One region of the Lysinibacillus sp. S1 genome, then DNA from elsewhere that is predicted to be linked to it. Evidence: predicted binding sites of a transcription regulator. Region 1 holds the regulator's gene; each other region holds the start of a gene.
The links. The regulator NrdR, encoded in region 1, represses ribonucleotide reductase genes. The targets are predictions, from matches to a motif close to AACACNATATATNGTGTT.
Positions count from the first base shown of each region.

Region 2: a site for NrdR is predicted at 2,065-2,082, ahead of ACHZEU_RS22705 (vitamin B12-dependent ribonucleotide reductase). Genes of this name have one in related genera too.
Region 3: a site for NrdR is predicted at 1,153-1,170, ahead of ACHZEU_RS01820 (glutaredoxin). Genes of this name have one in related genera too.

Region 1 covers NZ_CP173154.1:3,995,879-4,000,134, reverse strand. The annotation lists gene dnaI (primosomal protein DnaI) at 1-883, opposite strand, end outside; gene ACHZEU_RS19980 (replication initiation and membrane attachment family protein) at 935-2,299, opposite strand; gene nrdR (transcriptional regulator NrdR) at 2,316-2,786, opposite strand; gene ACHZEU_RS19970 (glyceraldehyde-3-phosphate dehydrogenase) at 2,974-3,996, opposite strand; gene coaE (dephospho-CoA kinase) at 4,200-4,256, opposite strand, start outside.
Region 2 covers NZ_CP173154.1:4,504,612-4,508,867, reverse strand. The annotation lists gene ACHZEU_RS22705 (vitamin B12-dependent ribonucleotide reductase) at 1-2,005, opposite strand, end outside; gene ACHZEU_RS22700 (biotin/lipoate A/B protein ligase family protein) at 2,206-2,985, opposite strand; gene ACHZEU_RS22695 (rhodanese-like domain-containing protein) at 3,249-3,635, shown strand; glycine riboswitch at 4,159-4,235, shown strand.
Region 3 covers NZ_CP173154.1:344,570-348,825, reverse strand. The annotation lists gene ACHZEU_RS01835 (DUF2089 domain-containing protein) at 1-71, shown strand, start outside; gene ACHZEU_RS01830 (SHOCT-like domain-containing protein) at 84-470, shown strand; gene ACHZEU_RS01825 (hypothetical protein) at 480-761, shown strand; cobalamin riboswitch at 1,132-1,310, shown strand; gene ACHZEU_RS01820 (glutaredoxin) at 1,427-1,651, shown strand; gene nrdI (class Ib ribonucleoside-diphosphate reductase assembly flavoprotein NrdI) at 1,648-2,007, shown strand; gene nrdE (class 1b ribonucleoside-diphosphate reductase subunit alpha) at 2,004-4,097, shown strand; gene nrdF (class 1b ribonucleoside-diphosphate reductase subunit beta) at 4,085-4,256, shown strand, end outside.

The DNA of each region.
Region 1 (4,256 bases):
GCATTTCGATCGGCACTGTTAGGGCTTTAATTCGCTCCATAATTCGTCCCGCTTTAACAACCTCAATATCACCTTTTTGTGACTGAGCTAAGTGATGCTCTAATTCTTCATAGTTAAAATTAGACGTAATAAAAGTTGGCAATTGCTCTGCCATCCGATAATGGAAAATAGTCCCCAATATTTCATCACGTGTCCAGGCAGTCATTGTCTCCGCACCTAAATCATCTAGCATTAAGACAGGAGCCTTTTTAATATAATCAATTTTCTCATTCAATGTATTATCGCCAATGGCATTTTTCATTTCTCGTAAAAATTCTGGAACGAAAACTACCACAGAGCGGATTTTAATAGAGGCTAATTCATTGGCCAATGCCCCAAGTACAAAGGATTTCCCTACACCGAATTTACCATATAGGTAAAAACCTTTTGCAGGTAATTGACCAGTTTCTTTTGTTATTTTAACAAATTGAGCTGCTTTTTGTGCAATCGCCACACGTGATTCATCATCAATACTTAAATCATGAATTGTTGCTTGTAGCACATCTTTTGGCATATGCATACTTGCAATCATATTCGCAACATCTCGGCGTTCTTCTTCCCTAATCTTTTGCTCACAGCGCACATAGTCCATTTCAATAGAATTCCGAACAACCCTTAATGTCGGGATGAATCCTTTTAAATAGTTTGTACAATGTTCGGTATTATCACACCCACAGCACTCAGTAGATTGACTAATAAACTCATGCAGTTTAGGTAAATTTCGCTCAACATTGTCATAGTTTAATTCATCTGCATGCTGCGCTAAAAATCCCTGCACATGCGGGTGCTCTAAAATTTCACGTCGCATGGCTTCATAGCGTTCTTGGAACGAGGGTACATTAATTGCTCGCTTTAGTGGTCCATTTATAGGTTCGATTACTGCTCACCTTCTTTACTATTCGCTTTTTCCTAGCATCTCTAATATTTTTTGTCGCTCTTTTTCAAAATCTATAGTACTAGAAGTAGATTCCTCTTGATTGTCATTTCGTTTATAGAACCATTCAGGCACTTTTTCTTCACGTTGATATCTTGAACGTCCTTTAGTCTGTTGACTCGTTTTATTGGACGTTTGCGGCTTGTTTTTCCAAGCTGTATATTTATCATGCTCTTGGCGTGCAAGTTCCATTGCTTCCTTAGCGGTCTGGACATTTTTTCGTACCCAATGATCAGCAATCGTTTCCACATATTTTTTAGGGAGCTTCATATCTGTTGTTAGCATAACGTATTCTAACAATGCATTAACCACTCCAATTGGCATGCCATGTTGAACGATTAAATTTTCTGCAAGTTGGACTGAGGTTTGTAATGGTTCTTTACCATTATTTATATCTCTTAAAACTTGGACAGGTGCCGTTGTTTCTAAATAGTGTTGAAGTTCCTGATCCTTCGTTTTTTGTCCCGCTTCTGCTACTGGTAGAGGATCGGTGACACGGGCAAGTTTTGGCGGCTCCTTGGATACGGTTAATTTATAAAAATCAGCAGCAGCCTTTCGTAAACGTTCCTGAGAAATTCCTAAATCATCATCTAAAGCAAGTATGACTACTTTTTGCATATCAAGGGCTGTTAAATGATATAAAAATGCCAACTTGGCTATAGCTTCACGCACTTCAAATGTCAACAAATTGGAAGGTACCAATTGCTCAGACAAACCTGCTTGCAATAAATCAAAATCGAATTGCTCCAAATAAAAAGGATATACTTTTTGTTGTTTATCCTTATGACTCGTATCCACTTGTAAATCTGATGGGATATTGGCATGAACAGGCTTATAGACATCAATAAAAGCACGAGATACATCCTTAAACGCCGAGTCCTTTACAGGTGACATAAAGCGCTGACGTAAGTTGCGATAAGCCTGCTCTCCAATTTTACTAAACAAAAACATCGACAGCAGCGGGTCTTTCATAAAGCTATCTGCATCTAATGGGCGCTGTAGCTCATATAAAAAACTACGCTCACCAGCATTTTCTTTTTTCCATGTACGCAACAAACCAATAGCTTCTAAAGCAATACGAGCCTCAAACACTTTACCAATTGGTAGCCCTAGCACATTCATTAAATAATAATGTGTCATTTGCTGCTTTGGCATTTGCTCTGCTTCTGCCCATAATGTTAAATAGAGGCTAACTGGCTCTGATCCCGTTAATGGTTGATAAAATAATGTAACTAATTGACGCTCTTGTGTAGAAAATGCATGAGGTAGACGAATGTCGAAAGGATCGCCAGGCTGCAATTCCTTATATAAATGAATCAACGTCATTCATCCTCTCTGTTTGCTATGATTTCTTCTCCGTTTGACGTTGAATAATGTCCTTTATTTCTTCAATAAAGACATTGATATCTTTAAACTGACGGTAGACCGACGCAAAACGCACATAGGCAACCTCATCAATTTTGGCTAAGCGGTCCATGACCATTTCGCCAACATCTTCTGAGCGTACTTCCGAATTTCCAATACGACGAAGATCTTTTTCAATGGACAGAACAAGTTCCTCCAGCACATCAAGTGCCACTGGGCGTTTTTCACAAGCACGAATAAGCCCACGAAGTACCTTCTCACGGCTAAACTCTTCTCGTGAACCTTCCTTTTTCACAACGACTAATGGTGTCTCTTCAATTTTTTCAAACGTTGTAAAACGGAAGCCACATGACTCACATTCACGACGTCTACGAATTTCTTTATTATCATCTACTGGCCTCGAATCCACAACACGCGTTCCGTTAAATTGGCAAGATGGACATCTCATATAATTACTCTCCTGGTTTACAACAATTTAATATATCTATTATAACAAATTTCCTACATGTAAGAAAAGTGCATTCACGTTTGTGGGCTCATGATAAATCTAAAGCACCTGAAGTACAAGAATAGTTTCTGTAAAAAAAGAGCACATTGAAACCTTTTCGATTTCAATGTGCTATCTATAGAAATTATTACGCGTTTACCGTTTCCAAAGCATTTGCCACTTTTTTCACAAGGTCAACAACGCGTGCAGAGTAGCCCCACTCGTTATCATACCAAGCAAGTACTTTTACTTTGCGGTTGCCTAACACCATTGTAGAAAGTCCATCAACTGTTGAAGAATAAGTTGTTGTATTGTAATCAGAAGATACTAATGGCTCAACAGAGAAATTAAGGATACCCTTCATTGGACCTTCTGTTGCCGCTTTTACAAATGCTGCATTAACTGCATCAACTGTTACATCTGTATTTAAATCTACTACAAGGTCAACTAAAGATACGTTTGGTGTTGGAACACGAAGTGCCATACCATGAATTTTACCCTCTAATTCAGGTAACACTAATTTTAAGGCTTTCGCTGCACCTGTAGATGTTGGGATAATGGATTGGGCGCATCCACGTGCACGACGTAAATCTTTATGCGGATTGTCTAAGTTCTTTTGGTCATTTGTATAAGCATGAACTGTTGTCATTAAACCATTCTCAATACCAAATGTGTCATTCAATACTTTTGCTACTGGCGCTAAGCAGTTTGTTGTACAAGAAGCATTTGAAATAACATCATGTTTCGCAATATCCAATTTGTCATCATTTACACCTAAAACAATTGTGACATCCTCGTTTTTACCTGGTGCTGTTAAGATTACTTTTTTCGCTCCTGCTGCTAAGTGCATTGCTGCTTTATCACGTTCATTAAATTTTCCTGTAGCTTCAATAACGATATCTACACCCATTGTAGACCAAGGTAATTTTAAAGGATCACGTTCACTAATAATTTGAACTCGTTTACCATTTACAACTAAAGCATCGCCTGCTGGTTCTACCGTACCTTCAAATGTTCCGTGATTTGTGTCATACTTAATCAAATGTGCTAACGTTTCTGCAGGATAGCTAGCGTTAATTGCAACGATGTTTAAATCTTGTTGTACGATAGCCTGGCGGAAAACCATACGTCCGATACGCCCGAAACCATTAATAGCAATTGATACTGTCATTTATAATATCCTCCTGTGAGTACATACTCAGATTAATTAATTATATACTTTATGGTGATTAGTATAACACAATTTTAAAAAAGATGAACATTATATATTGAGAATATAAAAGTTCTTATTTTCTGAAAAATTATTCTTTATTATGGCGTTTCCCCATAAAAAAATGCGTAGCAAGGTCGGCTTGCTACGCATTATAAAAGAACTCATGAAATAACATCCCAATAATGCAGGATTTTTTTTAATTGTTCTTCTGTACTTTC
Region 2 (4,256 bases), 510 kb from region 1:
AGTATGGCTCAAGACCTGTTGCTACCCCTACCATTGTTCCTGTTGACCCTGTTGGTGCAACCGTTAATAAATGTGAGTTACGGATTCCAGTCGCTAAGATTTGCTCTTTGATATGAGCAGGCATTTTTTGCATAAAGCCTGTCTCTGTAAAGGCTTTACGTAAACGAGCTGTTTCTTCGTCTGTAGCACCTACTAAGAATGGGAAGCTACCACGCTCTTTCGCAAGCTCTGTAGACGCCTCATACGCAGTTTCAGCGATTGTTTTAAAGATTTCATCGACTAACGCATTACCTGCTTCTGAACCGTATTCTTTTTCACAGTAAATCAGCAAATCGGCTAAGCCCATAACGCCTAATCCAACACGACGTTCACCAAGAGCTTGTACACGGTTTTCTTCTAAGAAGTAAGGTGTCGCATCAATCACATTATCCTGCATACGAACACCAACACGAACTGTTTCACGTAGTGCTTCGTAATCAACTGATTGATTTTCTTTATTCGCAAACTGTGCTAAATTCACAGCAGCTAAGTTACACACAGAATATGGTGCAAGTGGTTGCTCGCCACATGGGTTCGTCGCTACAACACTTTGACCGTATGCCTTTGCATTTGTCATGTCATTGGCGTTGTCAATGAAGAAAATACCTGGCTCTGCCGAGTATGTTGCACATACATTAATTAAATTCCATAACTCTTTTGCTTTAATTGTACGGTATGTGCGGACTTTATAGCCCATTTTCTCCCATTCACGAACATCACCAACTTCATGCCATTTCGTGTTGTAAACGCTCATTTCTTCCTTTGTATATTCTTCAACGGCTGGGAAACGAAGCTCGAAGTCAGCATCTTTTTCAACTGCTTCCATAAATTCTTTTGTTAATGTCACAGAAATGTTGGCACCTGTTAAAAACTCTGGGTTATGAACAGTGTACGTGCCACCATCACGTAATTTATTTTCAGCCTCACGAATGATAGCTGTATCAAATCCACCTAAGCCTTCAATGTTTTTATAATTCACGATGCCTTGATACATCGCTTCTTCTTGCATAGAAAGTGGCTTGAAGTTTAATTTTTCTTTGGCTAGACGGATGATTGTTTCATCCGTTGTATTTTCGATCAGGTAACGCAGAATACGTGGATTTTGCATTTTGGAAATAATAAACTCCACAATATCTGGATGCCAATCTGCTAGCATAATCATTTGTGCGCCACGACGTGATCCACCTTGCTCCACAAGATGTGTCAATTTAGCAATATCATCTAACCAGGAAACAGAACCAGATGATTTACCGTTTACACCACGAGCTAATGTGTTGCGTGGACGTAATGTTGAACCATTTGTTCCTACACCGCCACCACGGCTCATAATCTCCATAACTTGCTTACGGTGATCACTAATCCCTTCACGAGAGTCAGCGACAAATGGCATCACGTAACAGTTAAAGAAAGTTACATCTGTTTCAGAACCAGCTCCATAAATCACTCGTCCAGCTGGAATGAATTTCAAGGATACTAATTGCTCATAAAATTTTTCAAACCACTCTTGACGTTTTTCTGGTGTTTTTTCAACAGCAGCAAGGCCTGTTGCGTTTCGTTTTGCAATTTGTTCATAAAATATCTCAAGAGGCTTTTCTAACACGTCAATTGAACGCGTAATCACACCCGTTTCTTGCTCTTGCGGATCGTCTAATGCGCTACGATAATCCTCTTCAATCAAAATCTCTGCTGTTTTTGTAGACATGTCCAATTTTTGAATTGTCCCTAAACCACGTGCAGGAAATTTCGGATCAGCTTTTACCGTTAATACAACAAAGTCGCCGGCTTTCAATGTTTTCTTTTCTGTGTCTTTAAACGAATAGCGATCGATCATGACAAGTCTTGATACACCTTTGTGTGTAATATGCATATCAGATGTTACGGGGTGTACCTGCGGGAATTGTTCAATATCTTTGTTTAACTGTTCAAATTGATTGTTTACTTCGGGTTGATGATTTGTGAGTACCATCGTTTAGCCTCCCTTGTTCTCTTCATTACAAAATAAATACACAATATCTTGTGTCGTTAAACACTACATATTGTGTATATGTCTTTAAAAAAGATACTATATATAGTTTTTTAATTCAACTCTTGCTTTTTTTAATAGATTCAGAACTACTTGTTATGACTAGGATTGAACGTTAAAAAATATTTTTTTCATACCATTTTTTACTTTTTAAAGTTCCACTCATCTGAAGCATATTTTTTTTCTTCTAAAGCTTGCACATATTCTAATTGCTCCTCAGAAAGTGTAAATGGTTTTAATTCAATTTGCAACGATTTTGCAAAGCCATCTCTAAAAGCTGTCACACATTGTTCAACTGTCACTGGCTCTTTTACAAGACTGTTGATGGCAACAGCCTTTTCTGGTAGCTTTTTACGCATACGATTCTTCGCTTCTTCACTGGAGAAATTAAATACGGATAATAATTTCTCTTGATCCAAATCTAATAAAATGGCGCCATGCTGTAAAATGACACCCTTTTGACGTGTTTGAGCACTTCCAGCTATTTTTTTCCCTTCTACGACAAGTTCATACCAACTTGGTGCATCAAAGCAAACAGCACTTTTTGGACTCTTCAGGTCCGCTCTTTTCTCCTCTGTATCAGGTACACTAAAATAGGCATCCATACCTAGGTTATGGAAACCTTGCAAGATTCCCTCACTTAACACACGATATGCCTCTGTCACAGATTCTGGCATATTCGGATAGCTTTCCGTCACAATGACACTATAAGTTAGCTCATGTTCATGTAGGACAGCTCGTCCACCAGTTGGTCGACGTACAAAACCTAAGCCTTGTTCACGCACAGCATCTAAATTAATATCTCTCTTAGCTTGTTGAAAATAACCAATGGATAATGTCGCAGGCTCCCACTCGTAGAAACGAATTACTGGTGGAATTAACCCCTCACTATGCCAATCAAGTAAGGCTTCATCTAGTGCCATATTAAAAGAAGGACTACATTTCCCTGAATTTAAAAAATACCAAGTTGTCATATGCTCATCTCCTACAAATATAAAATGATCCATCAGGCCCCACCTGTGGGTCAACTTTAACGAATATTATACTACAGTTCAAATTGCGAACGATTGCTTGTGTAACGAAAAAAGCGATTTCGCTACAACCTAGTTAATTTTATCAAACTCATTGGACTATCGCTAGCGCATCTTTTATAATAATAGAGAAGATAGAAAGGGGTAAGAAAATCTTGGACATACTTATCACAATCGGTGTCGTTTTAGTAGTCACAATTGCATATATCGGAATTAATGCACTACGACTCAAAAAAGCCGTAACCAACCTAACACAAGAGCAATTCATAGAAGGCTATCGTAAAGCCCAGCTGATCGATGTTCGTGAGCAAAAAGAATTTGATGCTGGTCACATTCTTGGTGCACGAAATGTGCCTTCGACAACACTACGTCAACGTTATAAAGAAATCCGCCCAGATTTACCAGTATATCTATACTGTCAAAATACAGGCCGTAGCTCACGTGCTGCACTATTTCTTAAAAAACGTGGGTACAACCAAATTTACCAACTTCAAGGTGGTTTCAAAACTTGGACAGGTAAAATAAAAGCAAAAAAATATTAATGCTCTCATCAAAAAAAGTCGTCTCAAAGTACTATGAGACGACTTCTTTTTTAAAAAATTCAGAGTTTCTACTATATTATATCTATTTCAAATGATGCTGTACAAGCTTCATGTCATCAAAATAAAAAAGTAAAGCAACAAAACGCATTATAGTCCCCTTATTTGATACAAAATCTACTTTGAACGAGRTCGCTACTTAGTCGGGTCRTCATAAAAATGAGCGCTTTGGTGTCTTTTTGGAGCGGTTTTCACTTATGTTTGAGCACTTCGAAAGCTACGTTGAGCAATCTTCCAATAAACCACCTCATATTTAAAAACTCCTTCACGAAACACTTTGTATGACCAAAAATACTATTTTTCGTTAGAGATATGCCAGTTACGAACCCTATTCTTCTATTTTTCTGAAAATAGTTAAAATTTATTGTTGAATAATTTTAGAAGCACTGTTAGGATGTATAATATCTTACAATAATAATTGATTATCAAGTTAATAAGCTATGGATGCTATGGATCAAACTATAGCAGGAGCAGTTCTGGAGAGAGCGCACATTGCGTCGCCGAAGGGTTCACTATCTCAGGCAAAAGGACAGAGGAGTAATACAGCTTTTATAAGCGATGCTA
Region 3 (4,256 bases), 1.1 Mb from region 1:
AAATTGTAAGCATGCTTGAAAATGGCGAAATCACAACAGATGAAGCCATAAAGCTCTTAAAAGACGAATAGGGAGGAACGACCATGAAAGAGGAAATTACAAAAGTGTTAACGATGATTCAAGAGGGCAAAATTGATGCGGATAAAGGATCAGAGCTGATTCAAGTGCTACAACAGAAAGAAGAATCAGAGAATAAATTTGTGGAAAAAACAAAGTATTTAGATAAAACGTTAAAGGTCCGTGTTGTATCCACCGAAAATGATAATGTCACGGTAAATTTACCAATTAAACTTGTCAAAGCCGTATTGATGGCAGGACACAGCATCGCTGCAAGTATTCCGCAATCTGAAAAATACGTAAAAGATATCGACATCAATCTTCTTCTTGAAGCAATTGAAAATGAACTAGATGGACAAATTGTAGATATAAAATCAGCAAACGGAGATTCCGTTGCAGTCTTCATTGAGTAGAGGCGACGAATGATGCATGTAAAAGTGAAAGCAAAAGACGTTCGCTTTACCGTCCCTGTTCCCTATACTGTGCTAACCATTGTCCTCTCCATTTTAACTTCTAAATGGATTCAGCAACAAGCCAATAAGTGGACAAAGGCATACTTCGATAAAAAGAAAATAGACTTTACCTTTCCCCTCATCGACAAAGAAATGTTAAAGCCGATTATCAAGGAACTACAAAATTATAAAGGACTTGTGCTAGTCGATGTCAAAGCTCAGGACGGGACTGAGGTTAAGGTTAGACTATAATCCCAATGATAGAATGGTAAGAGCATGTTATGATAAAAGCATGCTCTTTATTAATGTAATGAGCATCATTTGAAATGGGTAAGAGATGATCATTATTTCAGGACTTACGATAGAGACAACTATTTTTCAATGGTACATAAAATAGAAGATTTCTTTAAACTCAAATTAGAATTCTAGATCCATTTTAATAGAAAATCACGTACATCGTTAAAAATAGATTTTTGATTTGGGTATAAGTGATTAGTGGTAATCTATTTGGAACTACATAATTAAAAATACTGAATAATCCAAAAATAAAGAAGTTTAGAATCTAGATTTACTTTTCATTTGAAGGATGGTAAACTTAAAACTATTGAACAACAACAATATATTGTGTTCGTTTTACTAAGGTACTACTATATGTAGTTTAAAAGGGAAGTTCGGTACAATTCCGACGCTGTCCCCGCAACTGTTAAGCTGACGATGATAGCATCCACTGTGCATGCGCATGGGAAGGAAATCAGAGAATGAAGCAAAGCCAGGAGACCTGCCTTTATAAAACAAATTAATCATTTCTTCGGGGATTAAGAGATGGGAACGTCGGTATTTTTAGTATGTTAACGTTTCCATTTTAGCTATCTCTCTTAAAGAGATAGCCTTTTTATTTTATGAAAAGAGGGATTTCTATGAAACTTTATACGAAAACAATTTGTCCAAAATGCCTGTGGGTAAAATCTGAATTACAACGTGCAGGACTTGAAGCAGAAATTGTTAACATTGATCACGATGAACAAGCTAAGCAAACCATTATAGATGCAGGTTTTTTAAGTGTGCCTGTTTTAGAAATGAATGAAACCTTTATAGGAGATGTTCAGGAAATTGTTTCTCAAATTGAGTTGATTACCCTATGATCGTTTATGCAAGTCGTACAGGCAATGTCCGAAATGTTGTATCCAAATTAAAGGCAGAAGCTATCGAGCTCTCTGAAGAATTGCGACTGAATAAGCCGTATCTTTTAATTACCTACACAGATGGTTTAGGTGACATTCCAGCGAAGGTGCAACGCTTTTTAGAAAAAAACAGAGATTTTTGTAAAGGAGTAGTTGCCAGTGGCAATAGTAACTTTGGCCATCATGTATTTGGCGCTGCTGGTGAGAAAATTGCTACTACCTATCATGTACCCTTAGTAAGGAAATTAGATTTACGAGGCAATCAAACAGATTATGAAGCAATACAAACGTTTTATGAAACGAGGGTAATGAGATGAAAACCTATTTAAAGCTTAATAATGACGTACTGAATCGTTATAGTACAACTGGATTACTTGAGTTAGAAAAAGATCGTGAAGCTACGCGCCGCTACTTTTTAGAGTATGTCAACGTACGTTTGCGTTATTTTATAGATATTGAGGAAAAAATCCGCTATTTAGTTGATGAGGGCTACTATGAGAAAGCATTTATCGACATGTACGAAATGGAATTTATTAAGAAGTTGTATAAAAAAGCCTATGATTATAATTTCCGTTTCCCATCCTTTATGAGCGCCAGCAAGTTTTATGATAGCTATGCTATGAAAAGTCGTGACGGCGAAGAGATTTTAGAAAAATATGAGGATCGTATTGTTATTATTGCTTTGTATTTAGCTCAAGGCAACACAGCTTTAGCAGAACGTTCTGTCGAAGCGATGATGGAAGCCTATCAACCTGCCACACCAACTGCATTGAATAGTGGCAAGAAAGCACGTGGTGAATTAGTAAGCTGCTTTAAATTATCAATGGATGACTCCATGAATAGTATTGCTGAAAATATTGGCTATTGTTTAGAGCTATCACGCCTTGGTGGTGGAGTTGGGGTCAACTTAACAGATTTACGTCCATTAGGTGATCCAATTAAAGAGATATTAAATCGTGCAAGTGGTGTCATCCCAGTAGCGAAACTGTTAGAAAATTCTTTCAGTTATTCTAATCAGTTAGGGCAACGAAATGGCTCAGGTGTTGTCTATCTAAATATTTTCCATGCAGACATAGAAAATTTCATTTCATCAAAAAAACCAAATGCTGATGATAAAATTCGCCTCGCTACCCTTTCAACAGGGATTATTATACCTAGTATTTTCTTCGAACTGATGAAACGTGATAAGGATATCGTTTTGTTTAGCCCATATGATATTTTTAAAGAATATGGCAAACGTATGTCTGAAATTTCCATTTCAGACATGTACTACGAGCTACTTGATAACCCTAAAATTCGTAAAATTAAACGTTTAAATGCACGTAAGCTTTACACAGAGGTGAAAAAAGCACAATTTGAATCAGGCTATCCGTTTGAAATCTTTGATGATAATGTCAATAAGGTACATCCTTTAAAAAATATTGGACGTGTCAAAATGTCCAATTTATGTACAGAAATCTTACAAGTACAAGAGACAAGTATCATTACGGACCAGGATCAACCAAATGACTATGGATTAGATGTATCGTGTAACTTAGGTTCCATCGATATCCATGCAGCAAGTAAAGTCAATGATTTCGGCGCATTAGTCGATACAGCCATGCACCTATTAACGAATGTATCGCAAATGACGCACATTAAGAATGTACCGTCTGTTGCAAAAGCCAATCAATTAATGCATTCAGTAGGGCTTGGCTGTATGAACCTCCATGGGCATCTCGTGACAGAAGGCATCCTGTACGGCTCAAAAGATTCCATTGATTTCATGGATCACTTTATGGAAGCGATGAACTATTATTCTCTGAAATCTTCGATGGAAATGGCGAAAGAAAAAGCTGCAACCTTCTACCGATTTGAGGACAGTGATTATGCATCAGGTAGCTATTTTGACCAATATATCAATAAAACTGAAGAAGAACTATCGCCTGCTGTGTTGAAGGCGCTTGGCAATATTCCAATCATCACAAACAAGATGTGGGAAACGTTAAAGCAGGATGTAATGCAGTACGGTCTATTCCATTCCTATCGTTTGGCTATTGCCCCAACTGGTAGTATTTCATATATTCGTAGCTGTACGGCTTCAATCGCACCATGTACAGAGCGCGTAGAGGTTCGTGATTACGCCGATAGTAGAACCATTTATCCAATGCCTCATTTAACAAATGACAATAGTCATTTATATGTGGAGGCGTATGATGTGAATCCTTATGATTTAATTGATTTATATGCAGCTTCTCAAAAGCACGTTGACCAAGGTATTTCCATGACGCTTTATGTAAAGGACAATTGGACAACCGAACAATTGGCTAAAGTATACATTTATGCGTGGATAAAGGGCATTAAGTCTGTTTACTATGTTCGTCAACGATTACAAAGCTTAGAGGAGTGTGTAGCATGTCAAATATAATTTATGAGGCAGTCAATTGGAATAAGGCAACAAGTGAGCTTGCCCAAATATTTTGGGACCAGCAATGGAAGCAAATTTGGTTTCCAGAAGAAATTGCGGTCAGTAAAGATATTAAACAATGGAAAAGCTTTGAGCATCAGGACACATATAAAAAAGTAT